3 regions of the Paenibacillus sp. WLX2291 genome follow, and region 1 is predicted to be linked to each of the others. Evidence: riboswitches for the same ligand, from Rfam matches in the RefSeq annotation. Region 1 holds a riboswitch; each other region holds the start of a gene.
The links. A riboswitch is a leader RNA that binds a small molecule or an ion and turns the genes downstream of it on or off. The one in region 1 is predicted to bind cyclic di-AMP.
Positions count from the first base shown of each region.

Region 2: linked by a shared signal. The riboswitch ahead of ACDE64_RS22695 (hypothetical protein) and the one ahead of kdpF (K(+)-transporting ATPase subunit F) in region 1 are both predicted to bind cyclic di-AMP.
Region 3: linked by a shared signal. The riboswitch ahead of ACDE64_RS00420 (C40 family peptidase) and the one ahead of kdpF (K(+)-transporting ATPase subunit F) in region 1 are both predicted to bind cyclic di-AMP.

Region 1 covers NZ_CP176755.1:2,427,736-2,430,995, reverse strand. The annotation lists gene kdpB (potassium-transporting ATPase subunit KdpB) at 1-62, opposite strand, end outside; gene kdpA (potassium-transporting ATPase subunit KdpA) at 235-1,899, opposite strand; gene kdpF (K(+)-transporting ATPase subunit F) at 1,931-2,011, opposite strand; cyclic di-AMP (ydaO/yuaA leader) riboswitch at 2,299-2,511, opposite strand; cyclic di-AMP (ydaO/yuaA leader) riboswitch at 2,595-2,794, opposite strand; gene ACDE64_RS10490 (SMI1/KNR4 family protein) at 3,196-3,260, opposite strand, start outside.
Region 2 covers NZ_CP176755.1:5,308,000-5,311,259, reverse strand. The annotation lists gene ACDE64_RS22705 (universal stress protein) at 1-270, opposite strand, end outside; gene ACDE64_RS22700 (hypothetical protein) at 384-869, opposite strand; cyclic di-AMP (ydaO/yuaA leader) riboswitch at 1,238-1,445, shown strand; gene ACDE64_RS22695 (hypothetical protein) at 1,567-1,980, shown strand; gene ACDE64_RS22690 (oxidoreductase) at 2,111-2,812, shown strand; gene ACDE64_RS22685 (hypothetical protein) at 3,014-3,260, shown strand, end outside.
Region 3 covers NZ_CP176755.1:95,037-98,296, reverse strand. The annotation lists gene ACDE64_RS00430 (ATPase domain-containing protein) at 1-24, opposite strand, end outside; gene ACDE64_RS00425 (YwhD family protein) at 479-1,006, opposite strand; cyclic di-AMP (ydaO/yuaA leader) riboswitch at 1,503-1,641, shown strand; gene ACDE64_RS00420 (C40 family peptidase) at 1,653-2,126, shown strand; gene ACDE64_RS00415 (GNAT family N-acetyltransferase) at 2,426-2,929, shown strand; gene ACDE64_RS00410 (hypothetical protein) at 3,097-3,260, opposite strand, start outside.

The sequences.
Region 1 (3,260 bases):
AACGACTGCTGTAATGCTTTCGTTATCAGTTCCCGGTTCATCACGGAAGCTTGATTTTTCATTGCTGATTCCTCCACCTGATTGTCACTTATTTCTATTGTATGGACATACCTGAATGTACACGTATTGATGTTTGGATTCATGGCGCAGCCTATGTCGTTAATGATATAACGACGTTGGTGATATCACGATATCGCTTGTGGGATACAGCGCGATATATAGCATGTTATGAGATTACAGGGTCAATTGTTCTGCAATCGGCCCCAGTACGAGCGCCGGGAAGAAGGTCAATGCGCCAACCAACACGACGATCACAACGAACACACCACCAAATATCGCTTGATCGGTACGCAGTGTACCGCTGCTTTCTGGAACTGGCGTCTTGGCGAGCAACGAACCAGCAACGGCAAGCAGAGTTACCATCGAAAAGAAGCGTGCTATAAACATGACTGCACCAGTCGAAATATTCCAGAATGGCGTATTATCGCCCAATCCCTCGAACCCTGATCCGTTGTTAGCCGCAGAAGATGTAAATTCGTATAATGCCTGCGTCAATCCATGGAAGCTCGGATTGGAGATTGTATCTGGATAATACGTGAGTGCCAGCGCCGTAGGTGCCAGAATGAGTAGTGGCTGAATTAATAGCGTAACCGCAATCAGCTTCATCTCTTTTCCTTCAATCTTACGACCGAGGAATTCTGGTGTACGCCCAACCATCAGACCGGACAGAAAGACTGATATAATCGCATACATGAGTACGTTCATCATACCGACCCCAGAGCCACCGAAGACTGTATTCAGCATCATATTGCTGATCGTGACCATGCCGCCAAGCGGTGTCAACGTATCGTGCATCGTATTGATTGCGCCTGTTTCAGAAGCAGTCGTTACGACCGAATACAATGATGATTGCTCTACGCCAAAGCGTACTTCTTTCCCTTCCATTGAACCTGCACTTTGCTGCAATCCGAGCTGATTGATCAGCGGATTGCCCTGATGCTCGGCGTATAGCGATACGCTCAGCATGACAATAAACATCATCGCCATCGAAACGAACAATACGCGTCCTTGCTTCAGATTGTTCACCATACGTCCATACGTAAAAGGCAGGGACATCGGTACAAGCAGCATCAACAGCATTTGCAGCATATTACTAAAACCGTTCGGATTCTCAAATGGATGCGCTGAGTTGGCACCGAAGAAGCCACCGCCGTTATTGCCCAGTTCTTTGATCGCCAGGAAGCTGCCGATTGGTCCCATGCCAATCTCTTGCTGTACACCCTGCATCGTATTGGCAGTAACCGACGTTTGCATCGTTTGCGGTACGCCCAGACTGATGAATACCAGTGCAGCCACAATCGCTAATGGTAACAAAATACGTGTAATTGCTCGTGTTAGATCGACGAAAAAGTTACCAAGTGGCTTGCCCGCCAGCCCACGAATAAATGCGATTGCTACAGCAATACCAGTAGCTGGTGACATGAACATCATTAGAATGATCGCTGTCATTTGCGAGAACAGCGACAATCCGCTTTCTCCGCTATAATGCTGCAAATTTGTATTTGTCATAAAACTGATTGCCGTGTTAAACGCTAGGTCCGGGCTCATCGCTGCGATACCCGCAGGATTCATCGGCAGCTTGTCCTGCAATCGAAAAACGATATATACAATCAAAATCAGAATTGTATTGCTCACTAGCAACGCTGCGGCGTATTGCTTCCACGTTTGGTTGCTCTGGCGAATACCGCCTATTTTAAAAATCAATTTCTCCAGTGGTCCGAACCAGCGATCCAGACGCCCCGGATTATAATCAAATACGCGAGCCATATACAAGCCCATTGGACGAGCCAGTAACAGCGCGATTAATAAAGTAACAGCAACTCCGATGTATGCTAACATACTCACTCCACTCTCTTCTGTTGGTTTCGGTTTAGAATTTCTCGGGATAGATTAGGGCATAACATAGATACAACAGTACGCCTGCAATGATAATCCATAATAACCAGGTCATTGTTCCTTCCCTCTTTCCCCGATCACTCTGGACGACCATTCTCCCAGTCCTCCAAGCGCGAATGCAATGAGTAGTATCAACACAATCATGATCAAATCTAGCATGGTACGTAACTCCTTCAATCCAAATTAATTACTTGTCAACATCGTATATATCCTGAAATTGGGCGCAAAAAAAGAAGCCTCGGTAAAATGGAACTTTTCACCGGGCTTCTCCTATGGACCGCACGAAACCTGCACAGTCATAATATGATGACTGCAATCGTTTCGCCGGTTCAAGCCGGATATAAGTTCTCCCTGATTCGCTGACGAGGTTAGCTGTCGGGTTCGGGCTGGAAGATTGCCCGTTCCGGTTACTACCGGAATTCACCCCATGTCTATACTGTACAAAGCGGTTGCCTAAGCAATACCAGCCTATACAGCGTGACGATTGGTTCCCCCGCTTTCCGGCGGATAGACGATGAAGCTGCCCACCATTCGGAAATTAAGCGCAATTGATTGTACAAGGTTCAGAATATTCCCAAAAGAGCACAAGAAAACACAGAGCTTTGTTTACCCTGTGTCATGTAGGCACAAGTTCCACACTCCTCTCTCGACTTCTGCTTACGAGGTTAGCTGTCGGATTCGGGCGGTGAGAGTCGCCCTACCATCAGCGCCGGTCCCATGGTTACCAGTGCTGACGGATTCACCCCGTGCAGTCTAACGGCGGCTCTCACACCTCCGTCATACTACAGATTGGTTCCCCCGTTTTCCGGCATGACCGGAAACTCAGCAATACAAGAACAAGAAACATTGTGATGCTATGATTCATTCTGAACAATAGTGATTCCCGTTACCGGTGAATCTCTAAATCCTGAAATGTATATTACGCCTGTCGCTCTCAAGAGTAAAGTGGATCAAAAAGGCAAAAAAAGCCCTTTTTGCCCGCAAGTTTGATTTTTAAAACTTTAGTAAATTGCTACCTATCGCAGGCTAGTTTTTCCTCCGTTTTACTCTCATTTGCTCAATTTTTACATTTTATTTCGACATATCACGCATCGTTTTCGCAACTGAATGAAACAAGATATGTCATTATTTTCAATGTCATTTGTAAGCCTATGTATTCATAAATACTACTCTGCGTGGATATGATAGACACGCCAAAAAACCGAAGCACAATGCGTGCTCCGGCAGGTATCTGTTTATTTAGCGGCGGTTGTAATTCGACCAGACTTCTCTTTGCTCATCGGTTACATCACCAATCAAACTAG
Region 2 (3,260 bases), 2.7 Mb from region 1:
ACTGCGGTGTGCTGCCGTCGCAATCGCTTCTGAGAGATCGCGTCCTTCGCGCTGAACGACCATAAAGTTGCCCCCGGCTTCTTCGGTCAACTTTTTCCAGCTGTTGTAATAATTCTGGTCGTCCATATCCAATTCGCTCACGGGTTCATCCAGTATACTCAGTACGATCAGTGGTGCCTGAAGCAGCTGGGCAAGCCGGATACCGCGCCGGATCAGCCGTTCACCATTCAGATTGTAATGTACACCGACCATGATCTTTTCTTCGTGCATGACCTGTAACGCCCCTTTATATAAGTATCAATTGTCATATATCGAACCACTGTGACCCAAAGCGGCTAACAAGCCGTTTGTTCACGCCTATACAGACACTTAACCACCACAGACTAAAAAGAATAATATGCGCTGCAATAATGATTCAAAAAATTTCGTTCCACTGGTAAAGAAGACGTTACGCTACCCGCATCCAAGCTACTCTTTTCAGCATTTGCAGCACCAAGCAGACTTTTATGCCAGTCCACCAGCGCTTCGCCTGCCAGATGCGTACGGGTGAAGCCCCATTGCGACTCATGCTGCTGAATATACTGTATCGCCTGCAAGCTCGTCTGTCCTTTTAAGCGTGTGAAGACAGATGCCCATTTCACCAGATCAAGATGGGTCGTACCGTCGGAAAATTCAAATTCCGCCCAGCCTGCTACACCATTTCCGCAGACACGCAGCAATCCGCAATGTAGAAATTCGCAATGATCCGGCAATGCTAGCCGTTGATGGTCATACACAAACAGCTCCATATGCCGAATACGCGCAGTATCAACAACAGAACAATGGGAACGGACGAGATCTTCAACTAGCGGAACAGCAGTCATGATCATTTTTACATACACTCCTTGTAATGTAAGGTTTCGTTGTGAGCCATCATAGGGCATTTCCGTGATAGCGTAAATGAAATCCAACTGTGATCCTTGCCGATTTGGGATGGAAGATGCTCATGTAATCGGATTCATCTTAGCGATTCATAGCCACATCATCATAATGCTCCGTTTTTCTGTTCTTTTCACAAAATTGCAGGAAAATGAAATAATATGGCGTAAGCAGGCGAATACGAGAGAAAAGTCATTGCATCATTTGCCTGAACCATCAAATTGGCACAAAACCGCATTCCGTCTGCCTTTACTTTGAACGTGGACGGGAGTATGATTCGTCTCAAGTTCATAAATTTCGGCATACGATGATATTCGTATGCTGTTACCAGCTGAATGTCTGTACGTTGTACTGCCATCTGGGTAGATTCGTGCGGAGAGCGGGGGAACCAGCGAAAAGTGCCATAGGTGCTTTTCAGGGGTGAATCGGAACAAAGATGCCTGTTATGTACAACAGCATCGAATCCGTAGGGAGACTCTTACTCCCGAATCCGTCAGCTAACCTCGTAAGCTGAATTAAGAGAGGCGACAATGATCATGACATCCGGTAGGACACAGGTGTGTGCTGTTCGGAATGCTTGAGAAGCGGCGAGGGTACCTCTTGTGCGCTTCTTTTTTGTTTGCCTTCACACATTGGAGGAGAAAAGAGATGGAGTTGGAGCAGGAATCGGAGTTACCAAGGCCCTACGTGCTGGTATCTCCGGCGACGCGGGCAGGAGAGCAGTTTATGCAGCTGCTCAAAGTAAAAGGTATTGATTTTGCCGCGATCGTGAACAGCTATAGTGAGAAAGTCAAAATGGAACGGATGGGCATCCATCATGTGCTGCTGCTGGATACTCAGCGTCAGGATGAGTGGTGTCTACCGCAGATGACGGTCGGTAAAGTATATCTGTTTGAACGGAGCTTGCCCCTGTGCTGCCGTTATATCCAGATGTGCCGTTCATGGACGAGCGATCCGATCTATGTCATTACTGAAAGCAGCAATTCACGCATGATTTACAAAGGTCTGGGCGCGGATCATATTGTCCATACGAATGGCGGCAGTGTCGCCTTTTTGTTGTGACAGGGCGCACAGGCTCATCTCCACTAGAAGCGGGTATAATGATAAAGAATCCACCATCATGCCGCTGCATGCCGTTCTTATCGGTAGCAGACGGTACATACTTACACTTATGAAGTTTGGAGATGATCGTATGACGGACAAAGTAGCACTCATTGCCGGAGCAACCGGATTGGTAGGCAGCGCGCTAACTTCTATACTGCTGGACGCGCCGGAATATCGGCAAATCGTCGTTCTGGTGCGCAAACGTGTGCCGGAATGGGACAACACGCCCCGCATTACCCAGATCCTCGTAGATTACGAGCGGCTAGAAGACCATCTGGACGACCTTGTTGCCGATGATGTGTACTGTTGTCTAGGTACTACGATCAAACAAGCCGGTACACAGGACAATATGTACCGGATCGATGTGACGTATCCGCTGCGCGTAGCAGAACTGGCGAAGCGGCAAGGCGCAACCCAGCTGTTGCTAGTGAGCGCGATGGGAGCAGATCGCACATCCAAGATATTTTATAACCGTATCAAAGGCGAGTTGGAGCACAAGCTGGTTGGGCTGGATTATCCGTCCTTCTCCGCAGCGCGTCCCTCACTATTGCTCGGGGAACGACAAGAATTACGCACTGGCGAGCGCATCGGTGCCGTTCTCGCCAAAGTGCTATCGCCGCTTATGGGCGGGGCGTTAGCCAAGTACAAAGCAATTCCTGCCGAAAAGGTAGCGAGAGCGCTATACCGGATGGCGTGCATGGAGCAGCGGGGTGTACATGTGTACAACTCCGATCGTCTGCATGAGCTGGGAGATGTGCCGGATTCCGCAACGCAGCGGGTTACTTCCTGAATCCGATATTCGCGCATACTATACGTCATCGGGCAAAGAGGATACAATAAAGGTTGGCGAATGTGCATATTTCGGTAGTTTGCTGTGTTGGGTAGGCAATAATATAAGCATGCTTGCGCGGTGCACAAGAATACGAAATGATGATTGCGCCAGATTAAGATGATGGGCAGCAGGATGCTGCCGCGAAATGGAGAATGGATCATGCCTCAATTGGACGACAAACAGGCGGCAACCCAGATTGAGAAATGGATTGCCTTTTACGATATGGATAACCCGAAAGCATGGGACAAAGACGATTATGCTTTTGTGCAGCAATCGTGCCGTCACATGCGCACAGCGGTGCAAACATTGCGCGGCAAAGGAAATGTTAGCCCGGCAGAACGCAAGAAGATCGCCAGCGGGCTGGAGGATTTTATCGAGGATTCGTTTATGGACGATCCGAATGAAT
Region 3 (3,260 bases), 2.3 Mb from region 1:
ATGAATAGCACTAGTGTTGTTCATATATTGCTCCCTCCATCTGTAGCATAGTTTAGTCACGCAAGGGTTAGCTTTTCCTACGAAGATGACTGTACAGCAATTATAACAACGTAAGGCACCTTGAAGAAAGGAATTTCCCATTTTTATAACGAGTCAAAAGCATTTAATCATTTATACCCTTTTTTTCCAGTTTATCATGGTCGTTTTTCATAATTTGAATAAATTTGTACAGAAAATACAGGGAGTAGCGTTAATTACTTCAAATTTTATTGAATAATAATGAATATTTATGCAAAAAGACTGGAAATCAGTTGATCTCCAGCCTCATGTTGTGTACATCGTTTGTGGGCAATATAGTATTGGCGTACGATAATACCGATTTTGTGCGTGCCAAATGGTCATTACCATGTGTTACTTCATCAGATAGTCCTGACATTCAGGATCTCATTCGTATTCACATTTGGCGAGTCATCGAATGTCAGCCTTCTAGCGCTTCTTTTAATTCCTCTGGCGAACGGTTCCACCAGTCTTCATTATGCGTAGACAAGAGCTTTTTCAAAGCTGCTTTGTCTTCGCTACCTAGTTCACTCAGCATAATACGGCGTTTAATCGCATAGTCCAATTTGTTGACGTGATCGGCGAGAATTTTCCAGCCTTTTTTGTCTTCTTCATTAATCCACATTTCACATGCGGTTGCTCCAGCATAACTGCCGCCTTCCGGCTGCTTGTCTACCGCTACCCAAACGACCCATACTTGACGTCCATCTACTACGTCTTCGCGATTGGCGCTGAATTTGATCCCACGCTCTACTTTACTTTTCGCATGCATCGCGCCAATATCAATACTGGCTTCGCCGCGGTCAATAATAATAGGAGAAACATTGTTGAGATTGATAGAACCAGCACCAAAACCTTTGTGTTTCGTACTCTTGGCGCTACTGCTAATAATATTTAAAGACATTGATTTTTTGGCAGGTTGTTGTTCAGGTTGTTGATTTTGATCCATGATAAAAATAACTCCTTTTCTGTTCAAGTATGAACCGATATCTTCATATGATTGATTTTACCATGATTGTAGCGGTTTGGGGTCAAAAAGCCAATTCTACGCCGCTTATGTCATATAAAGTATCAAAAAATTAAAACAAATATCGGCAAAAGTCTAAAGTTTACAAAAAAATGACCGAAAAAAAGGAAAGTAATCACGAATCATCCAGTTTGCGCGTAAACAATCATCACTTTACGCTTAAAAATGAATTTTTTTTAATAAATGTAATCCCTTTATTGGCGCGGTTTTCACCATGCCATGTCATAAAGATGACAATAATTTTCATAGAAAAACAGTTATCAAACGTTGCCAAAGTAAAAAAGCTCTGTTAGAATAAACCCAGCGAGTTTTTAGTAACAACTTTGTAAACTTTAGAAGGTTATCTTGTAACTTTTACCAGAAAAGCTGAATTTTGTCGAAAAAGTTGGATATCGTCATACGTCATACGGTGCATTAATCAAGCGTAAAGCCAAATTCCGTGGCACCGGGAAACGGGGGAACCGTTTTGGGTGAATTGATCTTGCAAGAGAGGGATCATAGGGGAAGCCTTCTACCGAATCCTTAAGCTAACCTCGTAGGCATTGGAAGGGGACAAATGATTTTGAACATGAAAAAGAAACTAACCGCCGCACTTATGGGATTCGCAATTGCATTTACTGTTATGGGGAATAGCAGTGCACATGCTGATTCTAAAATGGACCAGATCATTGATCCAGCAATGGGAACACCGTACCGCATCGGGGGAACTTCATTTAACGGTTTCGATTGCTCCGGATTCACTCAATATGTATTCGGTAAAATGAACATCGATCTACCGCGTCAATCCACATCGCAATTCCAAGTAGGCGACGCAGTAAGCAGAGACAATCTGCAAGCTGGAGACCTCGTCTTCTTCAACACGACTGGAGCAGGAGTTTCACATGTTGGAGTCATGGTAAGCAGCACGCAATTTGCACATGCTTCTACATCCAGAGGCGTACGCATCGACAACCTGAGCATGGACTACTATGCAGAACGTTATGTCGGCGCAAAACGCGTAATGAGCAACTACAGCTTTGACACGTTTGCAACCGACAATTAATATACGACTTTTATCTGTTTGATCATTTTTATTTACTAACCGTAAGAGATTCCCGCCAGAATCTTTTGCGGTTTTTTTATTTTGTTCTATACTATATAAACGAAGAAAATATTGGATTAGTTACACTTTTTCATTAAAAAGTTAAATAAGATTTTGGAACAACATCTATAATTATGTCTACTATTTATTAAACATCTCGTAATTATGGTAAACACGTTTTCCATTATTTATTTGAATTATTTTTTAATTTATACCCGTGTTTTGCGTTGTTAAATCATATGTTAAAGGAGCAATCTCTTATGCCCGTTTCCCTGACCCCACCCTTTGCAGTCACGCCAATGACGGAAGCTCATGCGGCTGATATTTGTACATGGGTATATGAGGCGCCGTACGATATTTATGGCTGGATGCCGTGGGAGCAAATGAAGCAACTGGAGGTCGAGTTTGGCGATCCGCAGCTACGTTGTCAGCAATATGCTTCTGTAATGGACGCCGATGGTGTGTTATGTGGCTTTGCTCAATTTTTCCCGCTAGAAGGTACGATCAGATTGGGGGTTGGCATGCGACCTGATCTGTGTGGTAACGGATACGGTGAACATTTTGTCCGCGTTATTACTCAGGAAGCAATCACACGTCAACCTGAAGCAGAGATTGATTTGGAAGTCCTCACCTGGAATCAGCGCGCTATTCGCACATACCAAAAGGCTGATTTTCATATTACCGATACGTATGACCGCCGCACACCAGATGGCATGAAGCCATTTTACTGTATGGTGTATGAGCAAGGTGAAGATACAGCGTAATCTGTAACCTCTATCAAGAAACTCTGTATATCGAATATCGGTAACGACATTATGATTCTCGTTCCCTTCCTAATGCCAAAAGACCAGATCGCTTAGAGAAGCATGCAGCTATCTCCCACAATCTGGTCTTTTTGATTTACCCATTTATATTCATATCACGGTCTTCATCAGATGAGCGGAACAAAGGTCATTTCCGTTTCTCCAATCAAAATATCGATTCGATGCGTATCTGCTGCATAAATGACTACTCCGCTACCAACCTGAATGGAAGGTTCAGAACCCAGCGCATAAAAAAGATCCTCTGCTAGCGCTTCCTGTACTTCCCGACGCT